3 regions of the Aliiroseovarius sp. PTFE2010 genome follow, and region 1 is predicted to be linked to each of the others. Evidence: riboswitches for the same ligand, from Rfam matches in the RefSeq annotation. Region 1 holds a riboswitch; each other region holds the start of a gene.
The links. A riboswitch is a leader RNA that binds a small molecule or an ion and turns the genes downstream of it on or off. The one in region 1 is predicted to bind cobalamin.
Positions count from the first base shown of each region.

Region 2: linked by a shared signal. The riboswitch ahead of ACP2AV_RS04445 (TonB-dependent receptor plug domain-containing protein) and the one ahead of ACP2AV_RS13540 (energy-coupling factor ABC transporter permease) in region 1 are both predicted to bind cobalamin.
Region 3: linked by a shared signal. The riboswitch ahead of ACP2AV_RS03810 (DUF1636 family protein) and the one ahead of ACP2AV_RS13540 (energy-coupling factor ABC transporter permease) in region 1 are both predicted to bind cobalamin.

Region 1 covers NZ_JBNFVY010000012.1:2,607-13,222, forward strand. Annotated here, with positions in the region: gene ACP2AV_RS13510 (cobalt-precorrin-6A reductase) at 1-51, opposite strand, end outside; gene cbiE (precorrin-6y C5,15-methyltransferase (decarboxylating) subunit CbiE) at 50-1,246, shown strand; gene ACP2AV_RS13520 (cobalamin biosynthesis protein) at 1,228-1,614, shown strand; gene cobM (precorrin-4 C(11)-methyltransferase) at 1,611-2,456, shown strand; gene ACP2AV_RS13530 (cobyrinate a,c-diamide synthase) at 2,463-3,773, shown strand; gene cobA (uroporphyrinogen-III C-methyltransferase) at 3,770-4,489, shown strand; cobalamin riboswitch at 4,525-4,706, shown strand; gene ACP2AV_RS13540 (energy-coupling factor ABC transporter permease) at 4,765-5,442, shown strand; gene cobF (precorrin-6A synthase (deacetylating)) at 5,507-6,253, shown strand; gene ACP2AV_RS13550 (ABC transporter permease) at 6,454-7,185, opposite strand; gene ACP2AV_RS13555 (ABC transporter ATP-binding protein) at 7,182-7,907, opposite strand; gene tenA (thiaminase II) at 7,904-8,590, opposite strand; gene ACP2AV_RS13565 (ABC transporter substrate-binding protein) at 8,587-9,525, opposite strand; gene thiD (bifunctional hydroxymethylpyrimidine kinase/phosphomethylpyrimidine kinase) at 9,522-10,340, opposite strand; gene thiE (thiamine phosphate synthase) at 10,340-10,616, opposite strand, start outside.
Region 2 covers NZ_JBNFVY010000002.1:111,384-121,999, reverse strand. Annotated here, with positions in the region: gene ACP2AV_RS04450 (TRAP transporter large permease) at 1-1,125, shown strand, start outside; cobalamin riboswitch at 1,717-1,922, shown strand; gene ACP2AV_RS04445 (TonB-dependent receptor plug domain-containing protein) at 2,049-3,914, shown strand; gene ACP2AV_RS04440 (ABC transporter substrate-binding protein) at 3,889-4,749, shown strand; gene ACP2AV_RS04435 (FecCD family ABC transporter permease) at 4,746-5,729, shown strand; gene ACP2AV_RS04430 (ABC transporter ATP-binding protein) at 5,726-6,484, shown strand; gene ACP2AV_RS04425 (adenosylcobinamide amidohydrolase) at 6,481-7,152, shown strand; gene ACP2AV_RS04420 (DUF6925 family protein) at 7,145-8,152, shown strand; gene ACP2AV_RS04415 (MotA/TolQ/ExbB proton channel family protein) at 8,242-8,772, shown strand; gene ACP2AV_RS04410 (ExbD/TolR family protein) at 8,772-9,149, shown strand; gene ACP2AV_RS04405 (ExbD/TolR family protein) at 9,152-9,532, shown strand; gene ACP2AV_RS04400 (TonB family protein) at 9,529-10,353, shown strand.
Region 3 covers NZ_JBNFVY010000001.1:774,659-785,274, forward strand. Annotated here, with positions in the region: gene cbiB (adenosylcobinamide-phosphate synthase CbiB) at 1-853, shown strand, start outside; gene cobD (threonine-phosphate decarboxylase CobD) at 870-1,841, shown strand; gene bluB (5,6-dimethylbenzimidazole synthase) at 1,838-2,461, shown strand; gene ACP2AV_RS03800 (cobyric acid synthase) at 2,465-3,913, opposite strand; gene cobO (cob(I)yrinic acid a,c-diamide adenosyltransferase) at 3,917-4,528, opposite strand; cobalamin riboswitch at 4,567-4,773, shown strand; gene ACP2AV_RS03810 (DUF1636 family protein) at 4,866-5,264, shown strand; gene cobW (cobalamin biosynthesis protein CobW) at 5,266-6,321, shown strand; gene cobN (cobaltochelatase subunit CobN) at 6,337-9,636, shown strand; gene ACP2AV_RS03825 (cobalamin biosynthesis protein CobG) at 9,633-10,616, shown strand, end outside.

The DNA of each region.
Region 1 (10,616 bases):
CAGGTGGCGGCCCTCTGTTGTGCCGCCAAGGATCAGGAGGTTTGGGCGCATGTCTGACACTCCGTGGCTGACCGTGATCGGACTGGGCGAAGATGGACCAGACGGGCTGTGCAGCGCAAGCCGAGAAGCACTGGCGCAGGCCAGCTGCATCATGGGCGCCGAGCGACACCTGTCGCTGCTGCCAGACAGCGCGGCCCAGCGGATCGTCTGGCCGGTGCCCTTTGCAAGCGGGGTCGAGCAGCTGATGGCCCGGCGCGGTCAGCCGACAGTGGTTCTGGCGTCGGGCGATCCGTTCTGGTTCGGGGCCGGCACGACACTGGCCAGGCGCCTGGACCGCGCGGAATGGCGGGCCTTTCCGGGGCGTTCGATCTTTTCTCTGGCGGCCGCGAAATTGGGCTGGCCGCTGGAACACACGCTGTGCCTTGGCCTGCATGGCGCACCCTTGGCCCGGCTGCGCCCGCATCTTGCGCCGGGGCGCCGGATCATCGCCACACTGCGCGACGGCGAAGCGGTGGCGGGGGTCGCACAATACCTTTGCCGCTGCGGTTTTGGCGCATCCCGGTGCACGGTGCTAGAGGCGCTCGGCGGTCCACGGGAACGGGTGACGGAGGCCCCCGCACAGGATCTGGCGACCCAGCGGTTTGCCCATCCGGTCTGCGTCGCTATTGAGGTAGCGGGCGCTGGCCAAGCTCTGCCGCTGAGCGCGGGGCGCGCAGATGACTGGTTCGACAGTGACGGCCAGATCACCAAGCAACCGGTGCGCGCGCTGACGCTTTCGGCGCTGGCGCCGCGCCCGTTCGAGCATCTGTGGGACATCGGCGGGGGCTCTGGTTCAATCGCGATCGAATGGCTTCTGGCCGACCCGACGCTGACCGCCACAACAGTCGAACTTCGCGCCGACCGGGCCGCGCAGATCCGCGCCAATGCGGCCCGGCTGGGCGTAGACCGGCTGAACGTCGTCGAAGGCCGGGCGCCCGGTGCCCTATCTGGACTGGACGCGCCCGATGTCGTCTTTGTCGGCGGCGGGCTGTCGCGCGAACTTCTGGCGCATCTTGAAACCTTGCCCGCGGGTACGCGAATTGTGATCAACGCCGTGACGCTGGAAAGCGAGGCGCTTTTGACGCAAGCGCAGGCCAGACTGGGCGGAGCGTTGATGCGCATAGAAATTTCCAGCGTCGCCCCCATCGGCCCCAAGCGTGGTTGGCGCGCGGCCTATCCCATCACCCAATGGAGCCACAGGCTATGATCGTGGCGGGGTTTGGGTTTTCCACCCGTGCCGGGGATGACAGCCTGCGCGACGCATTGCGCAAGGCCTGCAAGGCCGCCGGAATTGCGGCCCCCCACGCACTGGCCACCGCGCAGGACAAGGCCCCGGCTCTGGCCCGGTTTGCCCACACGCTTGGCTTGCCCGTGCATCCGATCCCGCAAGAAGCGCTGAGCGCGCAGATCACGCACACGCAATCCGCGCGGGTCGTGGCAGAGCGTGCCACCGGCTCGGTCGCCGAAGCCGCCGCCCTTGCCGCAGCCGGACCAGGCGCGCGGCTCTTGATCCCCCGCATGCACGCGCAAGACCGCCTTGCCAGTTGTGCCCTCGCCGAAGGAGCCCCCTCATGACCGTACATTTCATTGGCGCCGGACCGGGCGCGCCGGATCTGCTGACCCTGCGCGGGCGCGATATCATCGCAAGCTGCCGCGTCTGTCTATATGCCGGTTCGCTGGTGCCGCAGGCCATTTTGGAACATTGCCCGGATGGCGCGCATATCGTGAACACCGCGTCGATGGATCTGGATCAGATCATCGCTGAAATCCTGCGCGCGCACGCGGGCGGGCAAGATGTGGCGCGGCTGCATTCCGGCGATCTGTCGGTCTGGTCGGCCATGGGCGAGCAGATGCGCCGGCTGCGCGCCGAAGGCATTCCCGTTTCGGTCACGCCCGGCGTGCCTGCCTTTGCCGCCGCCGCGGCGGCGTTGGGGGCAGAGCTGACGCTGCCGGGACTGGCGCAATCGGTGGTGCTGACGCGCACCTCGGGCCGCGCTTCGACCATGCCCGAGGGCGAAACTCTGACCAATTTCGCGGCCACGGGCGCAACGCTGGCCATTCACCTGTCGATCCAGAACATCGCCGCGGTGGTCGCAGATCTGACGCCCGCCTACGGGCCAGATTGTCCGGTCGCCGTGGTTTACCGCGCCAGTTGGCCGGATGAAACGATCTTGCGCGGCACTTTGGCGGATATCCAGGACAAGCTGACCGCCAATATTCAGCGCACTGCCCTGATTCTTGTCGGACCCGCGCTGGCGGGCGAAGGGTTTGACGAAAGCTGCCTCTACGCGGTCGACTATGACCGCCGCTATCGGCCGCAAAGTGCGGACAGCCCCTGGGCCACTTGGACCGACGACACAGACACCCAGGAAACAGACGCCCAGAAAACAGACACCGAGGAAACAGATAATGGGTGATGCGCCATGAAGGGCCTGATGATTTCCGCGCCGTCCTCGGGTACTGGCAAGACAACCGTGATGCTGGGGTTGCTGCGCGCGCTCAGCGAAGACGGCGTGGCAGTGCAGCCGTTCAAATCCGGCCCCGATTACATCGACCCGGCTTTTCACCATATCGCCTGTGGACGCCCGAGCTTCAATCTTGATGACTGGGCCATGGGCCCGGCGCTGTGGCAGGCGATTTCTGCGCAGGCGCGCGGGGCCGATCTGTGCGTTGCTGAAGGGTCGATGGGCTTGTTCGACAGTGTTGCCACGCGCGGCCAGCAGGGGTTCGGCAGCAGCGCCGAGACAGCCCAGGCCATGGGCTGGCCCGTCGTTCTGGTGATCGATGTGGGGGGGCAGGCGCAGTCTGCCGCCGCCACCGCCTTGGGTTTCAAGACCTACAACCCCGATCTGCCCTTTGCGGGGGTGATCTTCAACCGCGTTGCCTCGCCCCGGCATGAGCGGCTGGCGCGGCTGGGAATGGAGCGCGCGGGGCTGCCGGTGCTGGGGGTTTTGCCGCGGCGTGGCGATCTGACCCTGCCCGAACGGCATCTGGGGCTGATACAGGCCGTCGAGCACCCTGACCTCGATGCGGCGATCGCGGGCTATGCCAATTTTCTGCGCGAACATGTCGATATGGCCGCCCTTCGCGCGGCAGCTGATGGACAGCCCTTGCCGACCGACCCGCCCGCGCTACCGCGCCCCCCCGCGCAGCGCATCGCCATTGCCCGCGATGCGGCGTTTTCCTTTACCTATCCGCATCTGCTGGAAGGCTGGCAGGCAGGGGGGGCCGAGATTTTGCCCTTTTCACCGCTGGCCGATGAGGCGCCGCACCCGGATGCCGATATCGTCTGGTTGCCCGGTGGGTACCCGGAATTGCACGCGGGCAAACTTGCTGCGGCCGCAACGTTCCGCGACGGTCTGCGCCGCCATGCCGAAACGCGCCCTGTGCATGGGGAATGCGGCGGCTACATGGCCCTGGGTGAGGCGCTGATCGACAAATCGGGTGCGCGCCACCGGATGGCCGGACTGCTGGGTCTTGTCACCAGTTACGAAAAACGGAAATTCCACCTGGGCTATCGGCGCGCGGTGCTGCGCTCGAACATGCCGGGGTTTGCCCCGGGCACTGCCCTGCGCGGGCATGAATTTCATTATTCGAGCATCCTTGAACAACCCGACCCGCCGATGGCAGAGGTGCGCGACGCCGATGGCAATCTGGTGCCCGAGACAGGCTCGCATCGGGGGCATGTTTCGGGGACGTTCTTTCATCTCATTACGCAAGAGGAAGACGCATGACCGGCTTCGTCAGCTTCGTGGGGTCCGGGCCAGGCGATCCCGAGCTTTTGACAATCAAGGCCGTGGACCGGCTGCAGCGGGCGGATGCGGTGCTGTTCGATGACTTGTCCTCGGGCCCGATTCTGGACAAGGTGCGCAGTGGCGCCGATCTGGTGGGGGTCGGCAAGCGCGCCGGGCGACAATCGCCCAAGCAAAACCACGTCAGCCGCTTGCTTGTGGATTATGCAAAGCTTGACCAGCGCGTGGTGCGGTTGAAATCCGGCGACAGCGGCATTTTCGGGCGACTCGAGGAAGAGATCCTTGCCCTGAAAGAGGCCGGCATCCCCTACGAGATCATTCCGGGCATCCCGTCGGCCTGTGCCGCGGCAGCCGCAGCAGGCATTCCGTTGACCCGGCGGCTGACGGCGCGCCGGGTGCAGTTTGTCACCGGCCATGACGTGACTGGCGATCTGCCAGAAGACATGAACCTTGCCGCGCTGGCCGATCCGTCCGCGTCGACGGTGGTGTTCATGGGCAAGCGCACCTTCCCGAAACTTGCGGCCATTTTGATCGACGCAGGGCTGCCCGCCAGCACCCCTGCGCTGTTGGCCGAAGCGGTCGGCAAGCAAGCCCAACATATCGAACGTCACACGGTCCAATCGCTGGCTGACCAGTTAGCACGGGAAATAGGCGATAACCCCGCGCTCATCCTCTATGGGCCGTTATCGGAGCCATAGATGTCGCTTCCATACTTGTTCACAAAGCGATCACCTGTAATACTAAACCATACGGCGACACGTCACGTGTCATAATAGGGAACCGGGTGAAAATCCCGGACTGCCCCCGCAACTGTGAGCGGCGAGCTTGAAGGAAAACCACTGGCCGACAAGGCTGGGAAGGCCGGAAGCGCAACGACCCGCGAGTCAGGAGACCTGCCGTAACAACCACTAATTGCCGTGCAAACGGTACATCCTGCTGCCGGAGGGGCAGCCACAGAAACGAGGGATACCCCATGCATATCGAACCCGGCGTCGTTGATGGCGCAAAGATGGCTTTCGCTTACGCGACCGCAACCGGCGCAGTCGCCTATTCAGCGAAACTGGCAATGGATGATCTGCGCGCCCATCCGGCCGGATCATTCGCCGCACGCACCCTCATGGCCACGGTCGGCACGTTCGTGTTCTTTCAGATCCTGCCGCATTTTCCGGTCGGCGTGTCCGAAGTTCACTTCATCCTGGGCACAACCCTGTTCCTGGTGTTGGGCGCTGCGCCGGCGGCGTTCGGGCTTGCGCTGGGGCTTTTGGTTCAGGGGATGTTCTTCGCCCCGTCCGATCTGCCCATGTATTTCGTCAACGTGACGACATTGTTGGTCCCACTGCTTGGCATTACGGCACTGGCACGGCGGATCATCCCGGCCCGCACGGCCTATGTTGATCTGGACTATGCCAGCGTGCTGAAACTGTCCGCGATGTACCAGGGCGGTGTGGTTGCCTGGGTCGCCTTCTGGGCCTTTTACGGTCAAGGCGTTACCGCTGAAACCTTCCAGTCTGTCTGGACATTCGGCGCAGCCTACATGCTGGTGGTTCTGGTCGAACCGGTTGCCGATCTTGCCGTCCTGGCCGGTGCCAAAGCCCTGCGCGGGCTGGAACAGTCGGGCGCGGTTCACAAGCGCCTGTACAACGCGGCCTGAACCCACGATTTTCATTGCCCGGGTCGATACTGCGACCCGGGCTTTTTTATGCCCGGATGCCTGAATGATGAACACGGCCCGCAAAATCTGGCTGATCGGCGTTGGTACCGGAAACCCTGCGCATGTGACGATTGAAGGCATGCGCGCGCTGCGCGATGCGGCGCTCATCCTGGTGCCGCACAAGGGGCAGGGCAAAGACGACCTGGCCGAAATCCGCTACCGCATCATCGCGGCCTCGGGGTCACAGGCCAAAATCGTTCATTTCGAATACCCAAAGCGTGATCCAGGCCTGCCCTATCAGGAACGGGTCGCAAGCTGGCACGATGAAATCGCCCGCCGCTGGCAAGCCGCGATCGCAGCGGCCCAAACCGATGGCCCGATTGCGCTGCTTGTCTGGGGGGACCCGTCGCTTTATGACAGCACGCTGCGGATCGCTGCGCGGCTACAGCCCAAGCCTGCGGTGCAGGTCGTGCCCGGCATTACCGCGATTCAGGCCCTGACGGCCGCCCATGCCATCCCGCTAAACGTGGTGAACGGGTCGGTGCATATCACAACCGGGCGCCGTCTTCGCGCAGACGGCATCCCCCAAGGGGAAGATACGGTGGTGGTAATGCTGGACGGGCAATGTTCGTTCCAGTCGCTTGACCCCGAAGGGGTGCACATCTGGTGGGGGGCCTATCTTGGCTCTGACAAGCAGCGATTGATCGAAGGACCGCTGGGCGAGGTTGGCAACGATATCGTCCAGACCCGCGCCGCGGCGCGCGAAAAACACGGCTGGATCATGGACATCTATCTGCTGCGCATAGGCTGAGCCCAGATTTCCCCCATGCCAGACCGGCGCGCTGGGTCCGCCACCCGACCGTCAATGAATTGGCGCAGATTTTCGCACATGCGTTGAAAAGCGCCTGCGCGGGTCTGGCGGCCACGCTGCCCGTTTTCGAACCACGCCCCCAGACCTCTGGGTAGTCCAGTTTTTGGATCCCATTGCAGGCGCAAGCGCGGTGGCGGTGTTCACTCCCACCGTAGTCGCGCGGCCGCTTTGTTTACCACAAAATACAGGGCTATCGTCATGACGGCCAGTGTGATCAGGCTGGCAAACATCAGATCGGTCTTGGCGCGGCCGTTCGCAAGCAGCATCAGATAGCCCAGCCCCTTCGATGCGCCCACCCATTCACCGATCACTGCCCCGACCGGGGCGTAAACAGCGGCCAGTTTCAATCCTGTTCCCAGCGATGGAAGTGCATGGGGTATCCGGATCCGCCGCATGATCTGCCATTGCGTGCCGTTCATCGTCTGCGCCAAATCGGCAATATCGCGCGGCACGCGGACAAGCCCGTCGTAAAAGGCGCTGGTCACCGGAAAGTAGATGATCAGAACCGCCATTATCACCTTGGATGACATGCCATACCCGAACCACAAGGTCAGAATGGGGGCCAAGGCAAAGACGGGCACGGCTTGTGTGAAAACCAACAGCGGCATCACCAACCGGTGCAGGCGCTGTGAGCTGGCCAACTGGATGGCTGTCGCAACGCCCAGCAGGGTTGCCAGTACAAGGCCCAACATGACTTCGGTCGCGGTGACCAATGCATGTTCGCCAATCAGTACGCGGTTTTCCCACCCGGCTTGGGCCACGCGCCAGGGGGACGGCAGAATGAAATGCGGGGCCCCCGTGATCCAGACCATCCCTTGCCAGAGCATTAGTGCGAAAACGATGGCGCCCAGACCGTAGCGAAGTTGGCTCATGCCAGCCCCCTCAGCTGCGCCAAGAGTGCCGCCTGGCATGCGATTGTGTCGGGGGCGTATTGATCGCGCACGGGGTCGGTATCCGGCAGATGCCGGGGCGCGGCGCCGTCGCGCGTCAACACCACGATCTGATGGCCCAGCCGTACCGCTTCGGCCGGATCATGGGTCACTATCACAACGGTTTTTCCTGCAAGCAACTGCGCCGACAAATCCTGCATGTCCGCGCGCGTGCTGGCATCGAGTGCTGAAAACGGCTCGTCCAGCAGCGCTATGGGACAGTCTTCCATCAGGGTGCGGGCCAGCGCCGCGCGTTGGCGCATCCCGCCCGACAAGGCGGCAGGTTTGTGGGAATGATACCGGGCCAGGCCAACGCGCCCGAGCAGGTCTTTGGCGCGGTCCATGTCGGGGCTGGCGCCGCGCAGGCGCGCGCCAAGCACCACGTTTTCAAGGACGGACAACCATGGCAGCAGCAAATCGGATTGCGCCATAAAGGCGATCCGTCCGACCAGCGAGTCGTGGTCTGACGCGGTAACATGGCCTGTAAAGACCCCCGCGCATTCCAGCCCTGCGATCCGTCGCAAAAGCGTCGATTTTCCAACCCCGGATCGCCCCAGGATGCAGGTGCATTTTCCAGCGGGCAGTTTCAGGTCAATTGAAGAAAACAGCGGCCTGCCGGCGATGCTATGGCTGCCGCAGACATGGATTGCGGGCGCATCGCTCACGCCGCCCGCAGCCCCATGTCCCAGAACGCCGCCTCGAGCTGCGTCGCTGTGGTGAACCTGCGCTGAAGCTGCGCCCACCGGGGCGAGGCGGCGGGATCATTGCCCAACCGCCGCGCCACCGCCTGATCGATCATCCGGCCGACATTGGCCATTACCGATTGGTAATCCTGCGCCGCATAGGTCTCAATCCACGCCTGATAGGGCGTCGCGGGCGCGCAGGTACGCGCCAGACGCAGGCCAATTTCGCCATAGCCAAAACAACAGGGCGCCAGCGCAGCCATCAGGTCAAGAAAATCCCCCTGCAGGCCCGCGTCCAGAACATAGCGCGTGTAGGCCAGGTTTTCGGGCGCTTCGGATGCCGCGAAAAGCGTGGCTTCGTCGATCCCTTCGCCGGCACAGGTTTCGACGTGCAACGCCATTTCATGATTGACCAGCGCGTCGACGGTGCTGGCGCAGGTCTTCATCTCGTCCAGTGTTTCCGCTTTGACCACGGCGAATGACCATGCCCGCGCAAAATGCACAAGGAACACGTAATCCTGGATCAGATAGTGAACGAATGCCGCGCGCGGCAAACTGCCGTCACCCAGCCCGGTGACAAAAGCATGATGCGTATAGGCCTGCCATTCTTGGGGGCAACATGCGCGCCAGCGCGCAAAGGTCTTGCCATAGGGTTGATCGGTCATTGCGCTGTCACATCAATGGCGATTTTCGAAACAGGGTTTATCGCGGGTATCAGGCGCGCGTCGGACAAGAACGCTTCAAACGCCGCATAGCGTCCGGCGTCCATCGCCGTCGGGCGCAGGGCAAAACGGGGCAGCGTGTCGGCCCACGCGCGTTTGTTCAGCTCATCTTGAAGCTCGGGCGCTGTGCTTGAAAAAATCTGCCACGAGGTTTGCGGGTGGTTGATGATGTACTGCGTGGCCTTTTCGGTGGCGGCCAAGAACCGGCGGATCATATCGATATCCATCGTGTTCGGATTGGCGACATAAATCAGTTCGTCATAGGGCGGCAGGCCTTCTTCCTCGACGTAGAAACACCGGCCCGGCGCGCCTTGGATGGCCATTTGGTTCAGTTCAAAATTTCGAAATGCGCCGATAACCGCGTCTACCTGCCCGGACATCAGGGACGGTGACAGCGACCAGTTCACGTTGATCAATTCCACATCGTCCAGCGTCAGCCCGTGGGTGTTGAGCATATGACCCAACACCGCTTCTTCCACACCGCCAACGGAAAAGCCCACCTTGGCCCCTTTCAGGTCCGCAGGCGTGTCAATCGGCCCATCAGCCAGTGTCAGCAAACAGTTCAACGGTGTGGCGACCAACGTTCCGACACGCTGCAATGGCAACCCTTCGTGGATCTGCAGATGCAGCTGCGGCTGGTACGAAATTGCCAGATCCGCGCGACCTGCCGCGACAAGTTTGGGCGGATCAGACGGATCGGCCGGGGCGATCACGTCGACGTCCAGATCTGCATCGGCGAAATACCCGTTCTCCTGTGCGATGATTATTGGCCCGTGGTCAGGATTCACAAACCAATCCAGCAAGAGCGTCATTTGATCGCGTGCACAAAGCGGGGCCGCGCAAAGGGAAAAAGCTGCGGCGAGCAAAACGGATTTCATGACTGGTTTTCCTTTTGGGACTGATAGAGCGCTGCGAAATGATGGATTGGGCCGTGACCCGACCCGACCTGCAACTGATGGGCTTGGGCAATCGCGGCGCTTACATAGGATTTGGCCGCGCCAACTGCCGATGGAATATCACCCGTGCGCGCCAACTGCGCCGCCAGCGCCGAGGACAAGGTGCAGCCTGTCCCATGCGTATTGCGCGTGGGCGTGCGGGGGCTTTCAAACCACGTGACCGTGTCAGCGGACACCAGACAATCGGGGCTGTCATTCCCGCGCAGATGTCCGCCTTTCAACAACACCGCCCTTGGGCCAAGCGCACACAGCGCGCGCGCTTGGGCCTGCATGTCGGCGCGGGTGGTGGCGATGTCGACGCCAAGCAGATGGGCAGCTTCTGGCAGGTTCGGGGTCAGAACCGTCGCCATCGGCAAAAGCGTATCGCGCAGCACGTCAACGGCATCGGGTTGCAACAGGACCGCGCCGCCTTTGGCGATCATGACCGGGTCAAGGATGATGGGGGCATTGCGCCCGGACAAAGCCTTGGCCGTGGCCTGCGCGATCTCGGCGTTTGCAATCATCCCGACCTTGATCGCATCCACTTGTATGTCGTCAAAAACGGCCCTGATCTGGCTTTGAACAAAGGCAGGCGGTACCAGATGAATGCCGCTTACTCCTTGGGTGTTTTGCGCGGTCAACGCCGTCACAGCCGCCATGGCATAGGCGCCATTGGCACAGATGGCTTTCAAGTCGGCTTGAATGCCGGCGCCGCCCGACGGGTCCGACCCCGCGATGCTGAGAACATTGGCGATCATCACTGCTCCTTGCCTGTAAAACGTTGTGCCGCGGCTTTGGGATCAGGTTGCCCGCATATGGCCGAAACCACGGCCTGACCGTCCACCCCGCTGGCCAGGACCTGCGCTTGATGGATCGCCTTTAGCCCGCCGATCGCGACGGTGGGCAAAGCGGTCAGTTGCGCAAGGCGCGCCAACCCGTCAAACCCGATGGGGGCTTTGTGATCTGTCTTGGTCGCGGTTCCAAACACCGGGCCCAGCCCCAGATAGTCGACCAGACCCGGGTCTGCGGCTTGC
Region 2 (10,616 bases), on a different contig from region 1:
CCCGTCGTCTTGTTTCTGCTGATGGGAGAGATCCTGTTCCAGTCCAAAGTCGCCTTCCGGGCGATCAACGCCGTCGACATTCTGATTTCGCGCGTTCCCGGCCGCATGTCGGTCGTGGCCATCACCGGCGGCACCATCTTTTCATCGCTCACGGGGTCGACCATTGCCAACACGGCCCTGATGGGGGGCGTTCTTCTGCCCGACATGCTCAAACGCGGCTATGATCCGGGCATCGCGATGGGGCCGATCATGGCGACCGGGGGGATTGCCATGCTGATCCCGCCGTCGGCGCTGGCGGTTCTGCTTGGCAGTCTGGCCTATATTCCGATCTCGTCGCTTCTGGTGGCGGGGCTCATGCCGGGTATGTTGATGGCCGCGCTTTTTCTGGGTTACGTGCTGATCCGGTGCACCATCAACCCCGAGCTGGCACCGGTTCAGGAAAGCGTAAGCAACCTGACGCGCCGCGAAAAATGGCGCCCGTTCCTGGTTTACGTCCTGCCGCTGATGTTGATCTTTGTGGCCGTGGTGGGCAGCATCTTCGGAGGCATCGCATCACCAACCGAAGCAGCTGCAATCGGCTGTATGGCGGCGATGATCGCAGCGGCGGCCTATCGGTCACTGTCCTTCGACGTGATGTATACCGCGCTTTCCGAAACAGCCAAGGTCGCCTCGATGATCATGCTGATCGTGGCTGGTTCTACGACCTTCTCGCAACTCTTGTCCCTGTCCGGGGCGATCGAAGGGATGCTGGGTTTCGTGGACGGGCTGAACCTGACGGCCTTTGGTGCGGTGTTGATGATGCTCTGTGTGTTGATCTTTCTGGGCGCGTTCATGGATCAGGTCAGCATGCTGCTGGTCACCCTGCCATTCTTTCTGCCGATCGCGATGGCGCAGGACGTGAACATGCTCTGGCTTGGCGTTCTGTTCCTGGTGGTGATGGAGGTCAGCCTGTTGACGCCGCCCTTCGGCCTTTTGCTGTTCGTTATGCGCGGTGTGGCGCCAGAGTCGATATCGATGCTGCGGATCTATCGCGCGGCGATTCCGTTCATCTGCCTGGAAGTGCTGGTTCTGTTCCTGCTGTTCCTCTTTCCGGAACTGGCCCTCTGGTTGCCCAGCTTCTTGTAGCCGGCAGGTTTGCCAATATGCAGGGCCGACAAGTGGCAGAGCGCTATGCTGTCTTGTCGGTCCGGGCTACGGCCTCGCAGCCCGTTGCGCCTTGCAGCGGGCTGCTTGTCAATTGGTCGAAAACGCCTGCGAAACCTTGTTGAACAGATCGGTTTTCTTCCGTTGCGCCGGGGGTCGAACGCTGCGCCGTAGGATGCCTTGGCGTTTGCGAAAGCACGCTGGACCTGAACACCTGCTCTGACCAACACGTGGTTCGTGGCACCCCAAGCCGCCATTTGGTTTGCGCCCTGATAGATGAGCGGGGGACCGACCGTAGGCCCAATCGCGGGGTTTCACAAACACCAAAGCGGTCAGTACGAGGCGCAAGACTTGCGACCTGCAAAGCGCTTATCGCCGATTGTGGCATGGGTGGTTGTGTGGCGGCCCAGCTCCCGCGGGTGTCGGCACAAGATCCAATGCCTGCTTCCAAGTGATGCCAGTAGACGGGCCAGTAGACGGGCAGGTACCCCCCCCTTTTTGATCGATGCGATCAACTGCGAGCGACAGTATCTGATAAGCAAAATTCGCCCTTTTCAAGGTCGTCGCCTGCTTATACTATCTTTTTGCTTCGGTCCGGGCGGTTCGCCGTCCGGTTAAAAGGGAACGTGGTTCGGTCAATTGACCAAATCCACGACTGCCCCCGCAACTGTAGGCGGAGAGCGAGGTCGGTATATCCACTGTCACACTTTGCGTGATGGGAAGGGCCGGCCAAGCATTGACCCGCGAGTCAGGAGACCTGCCGAGGTGTTCACCCTGTCCGGGCGCGAGGGGCGTCAGGGCTGCGGATCTTCCGCTTGTGGTGTTTTCACCGTCTGCGGGGGGCTCTTCCCTCAAATGACATTTCAAATTCAACGTCCCTGATGGGTCGTATCCGAGGGTTAATTATGCTCCGCACCTATTTTTTGGCTTCCGTGGCCGTCACGCCGCTTCTTGCAAACCCGCTTTCGGCACAGGAAACTTTTGCGCTGGACGAGATTATCGTTAGCGGCGGCCTGTCACCGATTGACGCTGACGCTTTCGGGCGCGCGGCCAGCGTTGTCACGTCACAGCAAATCGAGGAACGCGGCATCGCGACGGTGCAGGACGCCCTGCGCGCCCTTCCTGGCGTTTCAGTCAATGGGTCAAGCAACTCATTTACGCAGGTGCGTGTCCGCGGCGGTGAAGCCAATCACACCCTGATCCTGATCGACGGGATCGAGGCCGCCGGGGGCGATGGCGAATACATCCTCAGCGGGCTGGAGACAGCGAACATCGAGCGGATCGAAGTGCTGCGCGGGCCGCAGTCGGTCTATTATGGATCGAACGCATCGGCGGGGGTGATCAACATCATCACCAGCAAGGGCGGGATCGGTGAGTCCTATTCGGCCTCGCTGGAAGTCGGGGCAGCGACGACTGCGAGCACCCTCATTTCGCGCCGCAATGAACGGGGGGGGCTGTCGTTCTCGCTCTCGCACACCGAGGATCACGGCTATGATCAGTCGGGTGACGGCGGTGAAAAGGACGGGCTGCAACGCACCACCGGTATCCTGTCGGGTGACTACCTGGTCACTGACGACCTCAAGCTCGGATTTACCCTGCGCCGGGCGGAAGAAGAATACGATACCGACCCATCCCCGTTCGGCGCGACGGATGCCGACAGCTATGTGGTCGATGACCCGACCACCGGTTCCACCCGCGATGAAAAGACCGCAGCCATCTATGCTGAATACCAGATGATGGGCGGTCGGCTGACGCATCGTCTCTCTTACGAGAATACGGAATACACATCGACCTACAACGGCGGTGCGCCGACCACGACGGACACAGAGGCGTGGAAGTATCGTTTGAGCTATGGCTTGGACGGGCGCGCGGTGGCGGACGCTGACCATCTGCTGAACCTGCTGCTGGAAAACGAGAAGGACAGCAGCAGTTCCAACCCGCTGTACGGGCGCGAAACCACCTCTATTGCTCTGGAATATCGCGGCAGCTTTGCAAACGGACTTGATGTGCAGGCAGGCGCGCGGTTCGACGACAATGATGTGTTCGAGAATGCAACGACCTGGAATGTCGGGTTGTCCTATCAGTTGCCTGATACAGGGGTGCGGTTGCACGCATCAGCAGGTACGGGCGTTGTGAACCCGTCCTATTTCGAGCTTTACGCCGCCGCCTTTGGGTATACAGGCAACCCGAACCTGAGCCCCGAGCGCAACAAGAGCTTCGATATCGGGGCAGAGTTCGCTGTCTTGAATGGTCGAGGCCTGATCGACGTCACTTATTTCAACGAAACCCTGACAGATGAAATCACATCGGTCAGCACCGGGCCGGGGACGTTCTCGTACGAAAACCAAGCCGGTGATAGTGACCGTCAAGGCATCGAAGTGTCGGGAACCATGCAAGCGACAGATGCGCTCGCCTTGCGGCTTGCCTACACCTACATTGACGCCAAGAACCCCGACAACAGTGTTGAAATCCGCAGGCCGCGTCACGAGCTGGCGCTTGGCGCGACGCTGGACACATTTGGCGGGCGCGGAACGGTTTCAGCGGACATCCGGCATGTGTCGGGCAACTTCGATACGCAGTACTTCGGAGCTTACGCCACGGTGGAATTGCCCGCATACACGACCGTCGATGTTGCCGCACAATATGACCTGACAGACACGTTGACCCTGAATGGGCGCATCACGAACCTGTTCGATGACGATGCAGTAGACGTCTGGGGTTTCGCATCACGGGGCCGTGCGGCCTATGTTGGCATCAGTGCGAATTTCTGAGGCGATACGGGCGCTATGCCTCGCGGGCGCGCTGACCAGCGCGCCCGTAGCCGCGATGTCCGACACGCCGACCAGAGTCGTGTCGATGAACCTTTGCACCGATCAATTGGCCATGTTGGTTGCTGGCGAAGGACAGCTTTTGTCAGTCTCTTATCTGGCGTCAGACCCGCGCAGTTCGGCAATGGTCGAGCAAGCCGTGAATTTTCACAGGAATCGGGGATTGGCCGAGGAGATATATCTGCTGCAACCCGATCTGGTCGTCGCGGGCAGTTTCAGCACACGGGCAACTGTGGATATGCTGAGACGGCTCGAAATTCCGGTTGCCGTATTCGACCCTGCCTATTCTCTAGAGGATGTGCAGGAAAGGCTGACGCAGATGGGGGCGGTTCTGGGCCAGCCGGAACGCGCAGCGAAGATCACTGCGGAATTTGACGCGCGGTTGACAGCCTACAGGGCCGAGATTGCATCGCGCCCCCGCGCAGCGCTCTACTACGCAAATGGCTACACCTCTGGCGACAAGACGCTGGCAGGGCAAATTCTCAGCATCGCCGGTCTGGACAACATCGCCGCCGAAGACGGGTTCAACGCGGGTGGAATCATCCCGCTGGAGGTTCTGGCGATGGCCATGCCCGATGCGGTCATCACCAGCCGTCCGTATCCAGGCGCATCGCGCTCTGAAGAGGTAAAGAGCCATCCGGTGATCGAGGCGCTGCGTCGCGCGCGCCCCGAGGCATCCATGACCGACAGTGATTGGGTTTGCGGCACGCCTTTCGTATTGCGGGCCATCGACGAAATGGTCGCGCTACGCCGTGAGTTGCAGGAAGTGCAACAATGACACGGCTGGTACTCATATTGTCGACGCTGGTGGCCTTACTATTTTTTGCGGCCCTGGTTGTTGGTCCGGCAAATATCGGGGTGTTCCAAAGTCTCAACGCGCTGTTCGCAGGCGATGAAGGCCCGATGACGCTGGTGATGCGCGAAATTCGCCTGCCACGTGCTTTGCTTGCCGTGCTGATCGGTGGATCACTTGGATTGGCCGGGGCCGCGATGCAAGGATATCTGCGCAACCCGCTGGCTGACCCGGGTCTGATCGGCGTTTCAGGGTCTGCCGCGTTGGGCGCGGTGCTGGCGATACAGACGGGACTGGCTGCGGCGTTTGCCTTTGGCCTGCCGCTGGCTGCTCTGGCCGGCGCGTTGATCGGGGTTTTTCTGGTGTTGGTGCTGGCCGGTCCAGGCGGCTCTTCCCTGACACTGATCCTTGCGGGCATCGCGATATCGGCGCTGGCGGGGGCGTTCACATCTCTGGTGCTGAACCTGTCACCCAATCCCTTTGCCGCCAACGAGATTGTATTCTGGATGATGGGATCACTTGCGGACCGTTCGATGACCCATGTCTGGATCGCCTTTCCGCTGATCGTGCTCGGGGCGCTGATGCTGGCCACATTGTCGCGCGGGCTGGATGCGTTGACGCTGGGCGAGGATGCGGCCGAGGCGATGGGGATCGGCCTGCGCAGGATGCGTCTGACACTGATTTTTGGCACCGCAGCGGTCGTTGGTGCCTCGACTGCGGTGGCGGGGGCGATCGGGTTTGTCGGGCTGGTTGTGCCGCATCTGCTACGCCCTTTTGTGGGCGCACGGCCGGGTCGGTTGCTCTGGGCATCCGCATTTGGCGGGGCCGCGATGCTGCTGGCAGCAGACATTGCCGTGCGCGTGATCTTGCCGGGCCGTGATCTGAAACTTGGCGTTGTGACCGCACTGGTTGGTGCGCCTTTGTTCCTGCACCTGATCTACCGCACACGAAGGGATATCGCGTGACTTTGCTATCCCTGAGTGATTTCGGCGTTGCGCGCCGCAACCGCGATATCCTGCGCGGCATCAACCTGCGCGTCGGAACAGGGGAATTGGTCGGTATCATTGGCCCGAACGGTGCAGGTAAAACGACGCTGATGCGCGCGGCCTTGGGTCTGATCGCAAGTGTCGGTCATAGTTCACTGGCCGCACTGTCGCCCCGCGAGCGTGGCCGCGCCGTCGCGTGGATGCCCCAATCGCGAGAAATCGCATGGCCCGTTGATATTGACACACTGGTGATGTTGGGTCGCACGCCGCATTTGGCAGCCGGTCAGCGCCCCCGTGACGCCGACCTTGCGGCTGTGGATCGCGCGATGCAACGCATGGACCTGAACGGGTTTCGGGGCCGGACCGCGACGCGCCTGTCTGGGGGCGAACAGACCCGCGTGCTGATCGCACGCGCGTTGGCACAAGAAACGCCGCTGTTGATGGCGGATGAGCCGATTGCAGGCCTGGATCCCGCACACCAGATCGCAACGATGCAGACCTTTTCAGCGCTCGCGCAAGATGGCCATTCCGTGATCGTTTCACTGCATGATCTGGGCCTTGCCGCCCGCCATTGCACGCGTCTGATCGTGATCGACAAAGGTGGCATCGCCGCCGATGGGCCGCCACAAGACGTGCTGACGTCGGATCTCTTGCGCGACACGTTCCGGATCAGCGCCTATCTGGAGACCACAGAAAACGGCCTTGTTTTTCAACCGCTGGGGGTCGTGACATGAGCGATGTCACCCTTGCGCGGCCTTGGTTGATGTTCGATCTGGGGCGCAACATGCAGGTGCTGAGCTGGGCCATCAACCGCCCCGGTTTCGCGACCGCACGGCGCATCGTCTGGCGCGAAGTGCGCAATGCCGATCTGCCGCAAGGCATGGATGTGCCCGCATGGTTCAACCGCGAACTCAAGCTGCAGGCATATGAGGATGCGGTCGGGTTTCTGACCTCGCGCGATGTCTCGTACTTCACGCAGAGCACCGCCAAGGCCGGCCGCATGACCGCACATTGTGTCGCAACCGTCGGTCTTTCGAATGCGGAACGGGTTGGGGCCCGGGTTGATCGCCAGATGCAGGATTGGGGCACCATCAACGTCGCTGTGCGATTGGACACTGGTTTGTCACAGGCGGGTTTGATCGAGACGCTCAGCATCGCCACACAGGCGCGCACCGCGGCCATCATGGAGGCGGGACTGGACCTGCCGACCGGGATTGCGACCGGCACCGGCACCGATTGCATCGCCGTTGCCGCGCCACAAGGGGCTGAAAATTTCGCGGGATTGCACACGCAGATCGGCGAAGCGGTTGGGGCCGCGGTTTATCGCGCAACGATGCAGGGCGCTCAACAATGGAAAACCGACGTTGGATCAATTTTGAAGGGAGGGGAGGAACATGCTTAATCTTGAAGACGTGCTGGCGAACGGTCTGCAACACCCAGAGGCCGGCTGGAATATGGGGTCATTCGGGGCAATTGCCGAATTTCACCATGTCGGGGACGAAGTTCCGCCCCAGCACTCTGAGCCGCTGACGCAGGTCACGGCCCGTGGTGGCGTGCGGATCGAGCGGCTGGAAGGTGTCCGGCCCGTGGCCTATGAGACACTCAGCCCGCGTGCGCACCGCTGGTCGCAGGCCGTGTCGCTTTGTCTGCCCGAGGGCGATGCGATGATGCACCGCCGTGACGTGCTGACCGAGCTTGGCCCTGACGATGAAGCGTTGCGCGATGACGATCGCGGCGCAATCCTGTTCGACATGGGATTGGCGCAACCGCAGGTCGATTTCTGCATCCGCACCAACGACAAAGACTTGTTGGCCATATTGCGCGAAAACGCAGGGCGCTCGCTCATGGAGCATGGCAATCCAGCCATGCCCGCAATTCTCAAGGCACATCCACATCGCGTTGCGCTCACAAAAATCGGTCGCCTGGAAGTGTTCCAGATGATTGGCGGGCCCGATACGGGCGGGGTGTCGCCCGAAGGACCGCACACGCATGTATTGCCGAAATTGTTGCGTGCGGGCCGAACCCATTCTGCAAACACCCCTATTCCCGAGGGTTGGGTGCCCTGCGCAGGTTTCCATCCAGAAAACCCAGTGTTCGATCGGATGGGGCAGGACAAGGATTTCAATCGCAAGGCGTTCGATGCATTTCAAACTTTGTTGCAAGCGTGGGGGCCAGATGACTACTTGGCGGCCAAAGCGAATTGCTGGGCAGCGCTTGAAAAGGGTCAGGAACCGGACGGGGTGGCCGAACCGGCTTCTCGCACGGGCCGCGCCGGGCTGCGCAACGGGTTGCGGCAGTGGCGCCGGTTGCACGCGGACAGTGCGCTGCTGGACCGTTGGAGCGTTGCCTTTGATGCCAGCACCATGCCGGACGAGGCCGAAGACGAGAATCCGGGACATTGATCATGGGGTTCGATGTGTCCGCCGCAAGGCAGTTTCTCGAAACTGGTGGCCCTGCACTTGCAGCGATAGCAGGGCTATCAGTTTTGACCTTGGCGGTTATTCTGTGGAAGCTCTGGCGGCTTGCTGTTGACGGTGCATGGTCGTCGCGTAAAGCCCGCCGCATTGTCCAGACGGGCACCGCCGAAACCTCTGTCCAACGCAATGTCCGTGCCCGTTTCGTCAGTGCCGCACTCAAGGCGCGCGAGTTGCCAGACACGCTGGCGCGGGAAGAGGTCGCGCGGCTTGCAGCGCACGAACTGGCCGCATTGCGCGGCGGTTTGCGACCGCTTGAACTGATCGTCACCATCGCGCCGCTGATCGGTCTGCTTGGCACGGTTCTGGGCATGATCGACGCGTTTCAGGCGCTGGAAACAAGCGGGGGCCAGGCGGATCCTTCCGTGTTGGCAGGTGGCATTTGGGAGGCATTGCTGACCACCGCTGCGGGCATGGCCGTGGCGATTCCTGCTGCCGTAGCGCTGAGCTGGTTCGAGGGAATTGTAGAGCGTGTTCAACTGGATATGGAAGACCTCGCAACCCGGCTCTTTACGCAAGCGTCCGAGCCGCAAAGGCCCGCTGCCTGATGTTCAGTTTTGCCAGCCCCCAGCCTCGGCGCAAGCCCAGCCTTACGCCGATGATCGACGTGGTGTTCTTGCTGCTGGTGTTTTTCATGCTGGCGTCTCAGTTCGGTCAAGACAAGGCTCTGCCCTTGACGGCGGCGGGCAGTCGCACGGCCTACACTGGCCCACCAAGGTTGATCGACATTGGGCAGGACGATTTACGCTTGAACGGATCTGCTGTTTCGATGGAGTCCATGATCGACGCGCTGCGCCCATTGGTGGAAGCAGATGACGATGTGATCATTTTGCGCGGTGCCGATGATGCCCCGCTCCAGCGTTTGATCGACGTGGCCCAAGCCCTGCAAGCGGCAGGGTTTACGCAGCTGGCACTGATCGAATAGCGATGCGGTTTTCACGCCCTCCACGCCGCCGATTTGCGGAATCCGTCGTGCCGATGATCAACGTCGTGTTTCTTTTGCTGATCTTTTTCATGATATCAGCGCGAATTGCGCCTGCGCCGCCATTCGACCTGTCATTGCCGGTCTCGCAGAGCGAAACGGTCCTGGAAGAAGACATGACCCTCTACATATCGAGTGAGAATGTGGTGGGGTTTCGCGGAGCTGTCGGCGCAGATGCATGGGCTGCTCTCCAGACTTTGAATACACAGCAACGCCTGACGATCCGCGCCGATGCTGATTTGCCCACGCCAGAACTTGCCAAGGTTCTGGCCCGTCTTGCGGGCATTGGCCTAAAGACCGTCGATCTTGCCGTTGGACGCCCATGAAACAGGCGGTCGAATTCATCTTGTTCATGGTGGTGGCGGCGGTGGCGCATCTGGCGCTGTTTTCCAAGGCACCGGACGGGGCGGCACCTGCGTCCGGCAATGCAGGGGAAAACAGCATCTCGTTGGCGGCAAGTTCAAAGGCGCTCTCTGATTTGGTCGCAACGTGGGATCGGCCTGTCGAAGCGGCCCAACAGATTGCGGTCCTTGAGCCAGTCACGGCAACGGCAATGCAAGATCAACCGCGCACGCCATTCGCGCAATCGCAACCAGCACGCCAGGTTGCCCAGCCCTCGGTGGCGCCTATCGCTTCAGCGGTTGATGGTCTTCCAGCCATCGACATGCGTGTTCCCCAACCGTCCGCTTTGGCTGAAAAGGCATCGCCACGCCCAAAAGAAAGACCTGTTCGGCCCAGAGAAACGCGTTCTTCGCCTTCCACTCGGGCACAAACTGCAACCCGACAGACCGCTGCGGGAACAGGTCAGAAACAGTCATCCGGCAATGAAGGCGCCGCTGCGGCACCGACCAAACGGCAGTCACCAAACCCCGCTCTCATGGCGCAATGGGGCAGCAGCATTCGTTCATCGGTGGAACACCGCAAGAGGTATCCTGCCGGCACAAGAAACCGAGGAACGGTGACAGTAACGCTTGCAGTGTCCGCGTCTGGCACCTTGTCGTCTGTTGCTGTGCAAAAATCTTCTGGGGATGCGACGCTCGATCAAGCGGCTGTAACTGCGGTGCGGCGCGCGCGGTTTTCGGCTGCGCCGCGCGGGGTGTCTATGGGTGTGCATCGCTTTTCGCTGCCGATCAGGTTCGATCGCTAGGACGCAAAAAACGAACGCACTTTGCGTCATATCTGCGCTAAGATTCTAGCAGATCACGGCGCTGGAACGCTGCCTCTATTCCATCGAAGACTTCCCGCAGCGCCCGACCAACCCGTACCGTCTGTTTCACATGGCCACGGTCAGCGGCAAGACGGTGCAGATGACGGCGCTGACGCGCGCTGAAGGATTCGATTTCACGCAGGGCAAAACCGACAAGCCGCTATGAACCCCGCTTATCGACCGCCTGAAGGCCCATCACGATG
Region 3 (10,616 bases), on a different contig from region 1:
TCACCCTGTGACCTGGCTGGCGCGGGTGATCTCGGCTTGTGAAGGACGGCTGAACCGGGGGCCACGTCAGCGTAGGTTAAGCACCGGGGCGCTGACGGCATTTGTGGTCATAGCGCTTGCCGTGGGTCCGGCCTGGGCGGTCCAGGGGATGCTGCCCGGCGGGTGGATCGGCGTCGTGATCGGGTCAGTGCTGGCATGGCCACTGATCGCGATGCGTTCGATGCACGATCATGTTGTCGCCGTCGCGCGCCCCTTGGCTGGGGGCGATCTGACCGAAGCGCGCCGCGCGGTCAGCATGATCGTCGGGCGCAACCCGGACCGGATGGACAGCGCCGCAGTTGCGCGCGCCGCGACCGAAAGCCTGGCGGAAAACACATCAGACGGGATCGTCGCCCCGCTTTTCTGGGGCGCCCTTCTGGGGCTGCCGGGGATTTATGCCTACAAGGCGATCAACACGATGGATTCGATGATCGCTCACCGTAACGACCGTTACGAAGCCTTCGGCAAGACGGCAGCGCGGCTGGATGATCTGGTGAACTGGTTGCCCGCGCGACTGACGGGGCTTGCGTTCGCCTGCGTGTCCCGCCATCTTCGGCGCGCCCTTTTGGTCATGTTCCGGGACGCGCCCAAGCATCGGTCGCCCAATGCCGGCTGGCCCGAAAGCGCCATGGCTGGCGCGCTGGGCGTTCGCCTGTCAGGCCCGCGGATGTATGACGGTGACGTCGCGCACGAACCGTGGTTGAACGAAGGCGCCCCCGACCCGCAGCCGCACGACCTGCAGCGCGCGCTTTCGCTCTATCGCAGGGTCATGGGTCTTTGCGGGGTTGCGCTGGCCGGCCTGGCGCTGCTCTAAGACGCGCATGGATGAGATACGAGATCACGGCGGCAATCTTGATGCGGCGATGGCCCGTCTGGGCGGCGCGCCTGAAGACTGGCTGGACCTTTCTACCGGGATCAATCCGGCGCCATACCCGCTGCCCGCGATTGCCGCCGAGTCCTGGGCGGTGCTGCCGCGCAAAGCCGACATGGCCCGCCTGTGCCAGGCCGCGGCGCACGCCTATCGCACGTCGGCCCGAGTCATTGCGATGAACGGCGCGCAAGGCGCAATTCAGATCGTGCCATGGCTGCGTGCGCCGGGGCGCGCGCGCGTTCTGGCCCCAACCTATAACGAACATGCTGCGACATTGCGCGCCTGTGGCTGGCAAGTGGATGAGGTGGGCGAGTACACGGCGCTGGCCGGGGCGGATCTGGCGGTGGTGGTCAATCCCAACAACCCCGATGGTCGCCGGACCGCACCCGAGACCCTGCGCCAGCTTGCGGGCCAGGTCGGCGTGCTGATCATTGACGAAAGCTTTGCCGATCCTGAACCGGAATTGTCCTTTGCGCCGCAGCTTGTGGAAGACAACATCGTGGTGCTGCGCTCTTTCGGGAAATTCTATGGTCTGGCGGGGCTGCGGTTGGGATTTGCGCTTGCCAACGGCGGTCTGGCAGACCGTTTGGCTGAACACGCGGGTCCCTGGCCGGTTTCCGGCCCAGCGATCCAGATCGCCAGCCGCGCCCTGATGGACCGCGCCTGGAAGGACCGGACAATCGCGTTGCTGCAATCGGGGGCAAGCAGACTCGACACATTGGCCAGCCGTGCTGGATGGCGCTTGGTTGGCGGAACCACGCTGTTTCGCACCTATCAGACCGGCAACGCCGCAGCAGCGCAGCAAGCACTGGCCGCGCACCGGGTCTGGAGCCGGATCTTTCCCTATTCAGACAGCTGGATACGCTTGGGTCTGCCCGACGGGGATAGGCAATGGGACCAGCTGGCCAAGGCGATGGCGGCCGAAGGATGAAACTGACCCAAGCCCATCAGGACACCCTGCAGACGATCCTGGCATGGCGGCGCGACACACGCCATTTCCGCACCGATCCGCTTGCGCCCACAGTGCTGGATACCCTGCGCCAGGCGATGGACAGCGCGCCCTCGGTCGGCAATTCAAGGCCCTGGCGTGTTCTGCGCGTCGTGGACAAGACCCTGCGGGCCAAGGTCAGCGCAGATTTTGAGCGCAGCAATGCAGCGGCTGCCCAAGGCTATGAGGACGCTTCGCGCGAGGCCTACATGGCGCTGAAACTTGCCGGGCTGAACCAAGCCCCCGAGCATCTGGCCATTTTCACCGAAACCGCGCCGATCGAAGGCCGGGGTTTGGGGCGGCAAACCATGCCGCAAACATTAGAGCAATCGACGGCGATGGCGATCCACGCGCTCTGGCTCATGGCGCGGGCCTGCAATGTCGGCGTCGGCATGGTGTCGATCATCGACCCCGATCGTATCGCGGCATTGTTCGAGGTGCCCGAAACCTGGCGTTTTACGGCCTATCTTTGTATCGGTTACCCTGAGTTCGACGATGACACCCCGTTGTTGCATCGGGTGGGCTGGCAAGAGAACACGCCGACCCGCTGGCAAATACGCTAACGCTCATCGCCCAAGGGCCAGCAGCCCCGCAACATCCAGGTGTGTTTCCAGATGATCGGCCAGCGCATCCAGCGTTTGCTCCAGCGTCTCTTCATAGTTGACGCCGGACGGCGTGGCGCCCAACCGGCGCAGCCATGCGGCCCGAAAGGCATCATCGGCGAACATTCCATGCAGGTAACTGCCGGACACGCGCCCATCAGGCGCGACCGCGCCTTCGGGTTCGCCGTCCACATCGGCAAAGGGGCGCGCGCGATCGGGCCCTTCGGACTGCCCGATGTGGATTTCGTATCCGCGAAACGGCAAATCCGTGTCCGTATGGCGCGCGCAGACCTCGCGCAGGTTTTTGTCCCCGCCCATCCGGGTTCGGATGTCCAGCAGACCCAGTCCGCGCGTCGCGCCGGGCGGGCCTTCGATACCGTCCGGATCGGCCACCTCATGGCCCAGCATCTGGTATCCGCCGCAGATGCCCAGCACATGTCCGCCGCGCCGATAATGGGCGATCAGATCGATATCCCACCCCTGTGCCCGCAGAAAAGCCAGATCGCCGCGTGTTGATTTCGTGCCGGGCAGGATTACCAGATCCGCATCTGCGGGAATCGGCTGACCAGGGGGCAGCATTGTCATCCGCATGTCCGGTTCCTGCGTGAGCGGATCAATATCATCGAAATTGGCAATCCGGCTGAGGCGCAGACACGCGATGTGAAACCCGTTGGCCCGAACTGGCGCGCCGATGTCGAGCGCGTCTTCGGCCGGCAGTTTCCAGGCGTCGCTAAACCACGGGACCACACCAAACCCCCGCCAGCCGGTATGCTGTTCAATCATGGCATAGCCATCGTCGAACAGGCTTGGATCGCCGCGAAACTTGTTGACCAGAAACCCCTGGACGCGGCCCGCATCTTGGGGCGCCATCACCGCTTGTGTTCCGACGATTTGGGCAATGACGCCGCCACGGTCGATATCGCCGCACAGTACGACCGGCACCTCTGCCGCCTCGGCAAAACCCATGTTGGCGATGTCGCCCTTGCGCAGATTCACCTCGGCAGGGCTGCCTGCGCCTTCGACGATCACCAGATCATGGGCGGCGCGCAACCGGTGGAAGCTGTCCAGAACCGCATTCAAAAGCTGCGGTTTCAGCCGGGCATAATCGCGCGCGCGCGCCGTTGTCAGCCGCTTGCCCTGAACAATGACCTGGGCACCAGTGTCTGTTTCGGGCTTGAGAAGTACCGGGTTCATGTCCGTATGCGGGGCCAGCCCGCAGGCCCGCGCCTGCAGCGCCTGCGCCCGCCCGATTTCATGGCCCTCTTGCGCCACAGCGGCGTTGTTGGACATGTTCTGCGGCTTGAACGGCGCAACAGAAATACCGCGCCGCCGCGCCGCCCGGCACAGCCCAGCGACAAGCATGGACTTGCCCACATTGGACCCGGTGCCCTGGACCATCAACGCGCGCGCCATGACTCAGAACTCCACGCCCGCCTGTGCCTTTATCCCGTCGCGGAACGGATGTTTGATCAACGACATCTCGGTCACCAGATCTGCGGCTTCGATCAACTCGGGCTTGGCGTTGCGCCCTGTCAGGCAGACATGTGTCATGTCAGGTTTTTCATGCAGCAGGAAATCCACGACCTCGTCGATATCGAGATAATCATAGCGCAAAGCGATATTGATCTCGTCCAGCAGTACAAACCGGATTTGCGGATCCAGGATCTGTTCCTTGGCGATCTTCCAGCCGTTTTGTGCCGCTGCGATGTCGCGCTCGCGATCCTGCGTTTCCCAGGTAAAGCCTTCGCCGGATACGAAAAAACGGCATTCGTCCGCAAATCGTTCCCGCAGAAAGGTCTTTTCACCTGTGTCCCAGTTCGCCTTGATGAACTGAACGACAGCGGCGGGCATCCCGTGGGCGATGCAGCGCATGATCATGCCAAACCCAGCGGATGATTTCCCTTTGCCCGTTCCGGTATGGACGATGATCAGTCCTTTTTCCTCGGTCTTGGTTTCCATCATCTTGTCGCGCGCGGCCTTGATTTTGCGCATCTTCTCGGTGTGGCGGGCGTTTTCGTCTTTGCTCATTTTGACATCCTCTTTCTTGACAAGCCCCGGGGATTCGGACCATCTGGCGCGGTGTTGGTGCCTGTGTAAACAGGTGAATAGGGAATGTGCAGCCGCGATATTTGCGGTCAAGCACAGCCGCCCCCGCGACCGTGACCGGAGACGGCAGCTCAGAACCACTGGCAAAGGCCGGGAAGGATGAGCCGCCACTGGGCAATCGCCCGAGATCCGGAAGCCGGGAGACCTGCCAGCACGAACCGCTTGAAACCGGACGGGGTGTTTCGGTGACGGGATGCTGCCCGGTGTTCGGGTCTGTTCCGCCATCTTACCCGCGTCCCATGACCATGGGACCGAGGATATGGAAGCCAAGGCGAAAAGCCAGCCACAGACCGAATTGCTCGTTTGTGTCAAATGCCGGCGCGGGCAAGAAATCCCGTCAGATGCGCGTCGGCCGGGGCAGGCACTTTATGACGGGCTCACCGGGCTCGATCGCATCGAAGACCTGCGCATCACCCCTGTCGAATGCCTGCAGAACTGCGATCACGGTTGCACGGTTGCGCTGCGCGGCGGCGATGCGAAATGGACATATGTCTTTGCAAACGTCGATGAAATGTCGCATCCCGAAATGATACTTATGGGGGCGACCCAGTATCACGACAGCGCCGATGGTGTCATTCCCTGGCGCGAGCGCCCCGAACATTTCAAACGCAACTGCGTTGCGCGCATTCCCCCAGTCACCCAATCCCAGGAGTCCTGACATGACCAATCTTGCGAAACTGCCGGTCACGGTGATCACGGGCTTTCTCGGGTCGGGCAAGACCACGTTGATCTCGCATCTGATGCAAAACCCCGGTGGCAAACGGCTGGCCGTGGTGGTCAATGAATTCGGCGACGTGGGCGTTGACGGAGAGATCCTCAAGGGCTGCGCCATCCCCGATTGCCCGGCGGAAAACATCATGGAACTGGCCAATGGCTGCATCTGCTGCACCGTCGCGGACGAATTCATCCCTACGATCGAGGCGCTGATGGCGCTTGATCCGCGCCCGGACCACATCCTGATCGAAACATCTGGCCTTGCCCTGCCCAAGCCCCTGCTGAAGGCGTTCGATTGGCCCGATATCCGTTCGAAAATCACCGTGGACGGCGTGATCGCGCTGGCCGATGCCGAAGCGGTGGCGGCGGGCCGCTTTGCGCCCAACGTGGCGGCGGTGGATGCGCAGCGCGCCGCCGATGACAGCCTGGACCATGAAACGCCGCTCTCGGAAGTGTTCGAAGACCAGATATCCTGCGCCGATATCATTCTATTGACCAAACCCGATCTGGCCGGCCCCGACGGCGTGGCCAAGGCCAAAGAGATCATTGCCGCCGAGGCGCCCCGCCCGTTGCCCGTCGTGGAAGTGGCCGAAGGCGTGGTCGACCCCCGCGTGATCCTGGGGCTGGAAGCCGCAGCCGAGGATGACATGGACGCCCGCCCGTCACATCACGATGATCACGATGACCATGAACACGACGATTTCGAATCCATTGTCGTGGACATTCCCGAACTGACCGATCCGGCAGACCTGGTGCGGGCCATCGAGACCTTGGCCAAGGCGAACAACATTCTGCGCGTCAAGGGCTATGCAAGCGTGTCCGGCAAGCCGATGCGTCTTCTGGTGCAAGCCGTGGGCGCGCGGGTGCGCCATCAATATGATCGCCCATGGAAGGTAGAAGAGCCGCGCACCGGGCGGCTGGTGGTCATTGGCGAACATGACGACATCGACCGCGATGCCATCCTTGCGGTACTCAATCCCGCCGCGCAGGCCGCCGAGTAAGCGGAAACACCTGCCATGCATGTCGTGTTCCGCGAAAGCCACGGTCTGGAAGAGCTAGACACCCCGACCGACCTGGGCCAGGACCCGGCGGATCTGGTGGTTCTGTCCTTTTCCGACAGTGACCTTGGCGCGTTCGCGGAAGGGTGGCGGCGGGGTGGCGGGCCCGAGGGGCGGCTGCCGTCCTTGCGTCTGGCGAACCTGGCCGCGCTGCGCCATCCGCTGTCCGTCGATACCTATGTCGAAAATACACTGGTCGGGGCCAAGGGGATCCTGATCCGGCTGATCGGCGGGGTATCCTATTGGGAATACGGCGTGCAGCAGGTCCTTGCGCTGGCGCGGCGTAACGCGATTGCCGTGGCCGTGCTGCCCGCAGACGGGCGGGAAGACACGCGGCTTGACGCGTTTTCAACCTTGCCCGTGTCGACCCTGCGCCGCTTGGCAGATTTGTGTGATGCGGGCGGGGCGGTCGCAGCGCAGGCCGCGCTGGCGCAAATGGCGCTGGCGGCGGGGCTCTATGGCGCGCCGGTGCGCGGGGCCAAGTCTGTCCCGCCTGTTGGCGCCTGGACCCCGCACGATGGTGTGGCCTGCCCGCTGGCGGACATGCCCGTCAGTGACGATCCGCGCGTCCTGATCGTTTTTTACCGGTCCTATCTGGTGGCGGCAGATCTTGCGCCGGTCACAGCCTTGGTTGATGCCTTTCGTGCGCAGGGCTATCACGTGCGCGCGCTTTTCGTGCCGTCGCTGAAAGCCCCCGATGTCGGGGGGTGGCTGGCCCGGCAGGCGCGCGCCTATGCGCCCGATGCCATCGTGAACGCCACCGCCTTCAGCGGCAAGGGCGCGGCGGTGAACTCTCCGCTGGATGCGGGTGATGCGCCGGTGTTTCAGGTCGCGTTGGCCACCTCGACGCGCGCGGCCTGGCGCGAAGCGGAACGGGGCCTGTCGCCCGCTGATCTGGCGATGCATGTCGTCCTGCCCGAGGTTGACGGCCGGCTGATGGGCGGTGTCGTGTCCTTCAAAGAGCCAGGCCCACGCGACCCGGATCTGCAATTCTCGCGTTTCGCGCATATCGCCGATGCCGAGCGTATCAGCGCCGTGGTGGCCCGTGTGCGCGGCTGGCTGGATCTGGCGGCAAAACCGGCGCGTGAGCGGCGCGTGGCGCTGATGCTCTCGACCTATCCCGGCAAGGATTGGAATATGGGTCACGCGGTTGGGCTGGATGCCCCGGCGTCGGCCCGTGCGATCCTGTCGGATCTGGCGCAGGCCGGATATGATGTGGACCCGGCCGTGCCCGATCTTGAAACACGGCTGCTGGCGCGTGAGATGACCCTGCCTGTTGAAACATACCAGCGCTATCTGACCCAGCTGCCCGAACGTCTAATTGATGATTTGCACGCGGCGTGGGGCGCGCCGGAAGACGATGACAGTGTCACTGACGGTGCCTTTCACTTTGCTGCGCTGCGCCTTGCACGCACGATTGTGGCGCTTCAGCCCGAGCGCGGCACGCCAAAGCTGCGTGACGATGAATATCATGACCTGTCGCGCACCCCGCGCCACGCCTATGTGGCCTTCTACCTGTGGCTACAGCGTCAGGCGGACGCGCTGGTGCATATCGGCGCACATGGCACGTTGGAATGGCTGCCGGGCAAATCCGTGGCGCTGTCCGGCGATTGCTGGCCCGAAGTGCTGACCGGCGCATTGCCGGTGATCTATCCCTTTATCGTCAACGACCCGGGCGAAGCCGCACAGGCCAAACGCCGCATCGGCGCTGTGACCCTGGGGCATGTGCCCCCGCCGATGCGCCAGAGCCAGACGCCTGACAGGCTGTCCCGTCTTGAGGCGCTGCTCGACGAATTTTCGAACGCCGATGGGCTGGACCCAAAGCGCCGCGACCGGCTCCAGGCGGATATCCGAACCGAAGCGCAAGTGCTGGGGGTCGAGGATGACCTGGGGCTTGACCGCGCCGCGTCCACAGCTGAGGCGATCGCACGGATCGATCGCTTTGTTTGCGACATCAAGGAAAGCCAGTTCGGCGAAGGGCTGCATATCTGGGGCCGTGCCCCGCAAACGGTCGGGGCGTTTGATGCAACCGAGTCGGCCGGGGCCGAGCGCCGCGCCTTGCTGGCCGCGCTGGACGGGCGTCGCATTGCGGCTGGGCCCGCAGGTTCGCCCTATCGCGGGCGGCGCGACGTGCTTCCCACCGGGCGCAACCTGTTCACCACGGATCCGCGCGCCGTGCCCACCCGCGCCGCCTATGCCCAGGGGGTGAAGCTGGCCGAAGAACTGGTGCGCCGGCATCTGCAAGAAGAAGGCGACTGGCCGCGCGGGTTGATCGTTGATCTGTGGGGCTCTGCCACCATGCGCACCGCGGGCGAAGAATTTGCCATGGCGCTGCATCTGCTGGGGGTGCGCCCGGTTTGGGACAAGGGGTCTGAGCGGGTGTCGGGGGTAGAGGTGCTGCCGATCGCCGAACTGGACCGGCCCCGCATCGACGTGACGCTGCGGGTCTCGGGCTTGTTTCGCGATGTGTTCCCGGCACTTTCGTCGCTTTTTGCCCAGGCCATCCGCGCGCTGGCCATGCGCGATGAAGCCCCCGACTGGAACCCCTATGTCGGCCAGGCCCCGGCGGCGCGGGTCTATGGGCCGGCGCCGGGCCAGTTCGGCCTTGGCATGGGCGCCGCGTTGGACAGTTTCACCCCCGAGGCCCGCGCGCAGGCCGGGCAGGCCTGGCTGGATGCGTCGGCCTGGGCGCTGGACGGCGACAACGCGACCCATGACATGCGCGGGCTGCGCGCACGCGTGGCTCAGGCGGACAGCTTTGTGCATTTGCAGGATCTGCCCGAAACCGATCTGCTGCTGGCTTCGGACTATGCCGCGCATGAGGCGGGCTTTGCCGCGGCCCAGGCGATCACGGGCGGTCGCGCCACGCTGTATCATCTGGACGTGACGAACCCGGATACGCCCCGCGCCCGCCTGCTGCCCGAAGAGATCGCCCGGGTGGTGCAGGCGCGTGCGTCGAACCCGCGCTGGATTGCCGGCATGCGCGCGCATGGCTTTCGCGGCGCGGCAGAAATTGCCGCCACGCTCGATCACCTGGCCAGTTTTGCGCATCTTGCCGATGCGGTTGGCCCCCATTTGTTTGATGCCTATCACGAAGCCACACTGGGCGATCCAGAGACAGACGCCTTTCTGCAAGACGCCAACCCCGAGGCCCACGCCGCAATGCGCGATACGTTTCGCGCTTTGCATGAGTCCGGTCTGTGGCAGACGCGGCGCAATTCCATTCTGGCCGAACTTCAGGACAGGACACACACATGAGCAGCACTGCAGCGCCCCCCATCGTGCAAGGCTGGTGTCCCGGCGCGCATCGCCCGATGATGTCGGGCGACGGGCTGGTGGTGCGGGTGCGCCCATTTCGCGCGACGCTGTCGCCGGCCCAGGTGGGCGGGCTCTGCGATCTGGCGCGACGCTATGGAAATGGCACGCTGGATCTGACCTCGCGGGCAAATCTGCAGATCCGTGCTGTGGCCGAACCCGATTTTCCCGCTGTTCTGGCGGCGCTGGGGGCGTTGGGCCTGCTGGACGCTGATCCCGCTGTCGAAGGCCATCGCAACATCCTTATGGCCCCGGACTGGGTTGCGGGCGGGTTGACCGACAGGCTCTACGGGGCGCTGCAGGACACCTTGCCGACCTTGCCCGAGCTGCCAGAAAAGATGGGCTATGCGATCGACACCGGTGCCGCGCCGTGGCTGGCGGGCGGATCGGCAGATTTCCGCTTTGAACTGGATGCTGACGGCGGGCTGCTGCTGCGCGCTGATGGCGCGGTCACAGGCCTTCGCATCGACGAATCCTCTGCGATCGCGGCCTTGTCGGACATGGTGGCGTGGTTTGTCGCGACCGGCGGGCCAGCGGCCGGTCGGATGGCCCGGCATCTGCGCAACACCCCGCTTCCGCAGGCGTGGCAAGTCACCGCGCCGCGCACATGCGCACCGCCACCAACGCCCGGCCCGACGCATGACGGCGTAATTCTTGGCGCGCCTTTTGGCAGCCTTTCCGCCGAAGCTCTGGACCAAGCGATGCAGGCCCCCGGTGTCACTGAAATGCGGCTCATGCTGGGGCGGCTTTTCTGGCTGCGCGGCGCCCGCGCCGCGGATGTGCAAGGGTTCATCGCAACACCCGGATCGGCGCTGTTGACCGCCCATGCCTGCCCCGGCGCGCCGCTGTGCCCGCAAGCCACGGTGGAAACGCGCGCGCTGGCTGAGCGGCTGGCAGATCAGGTGCCCGGAACCCTGCATGTG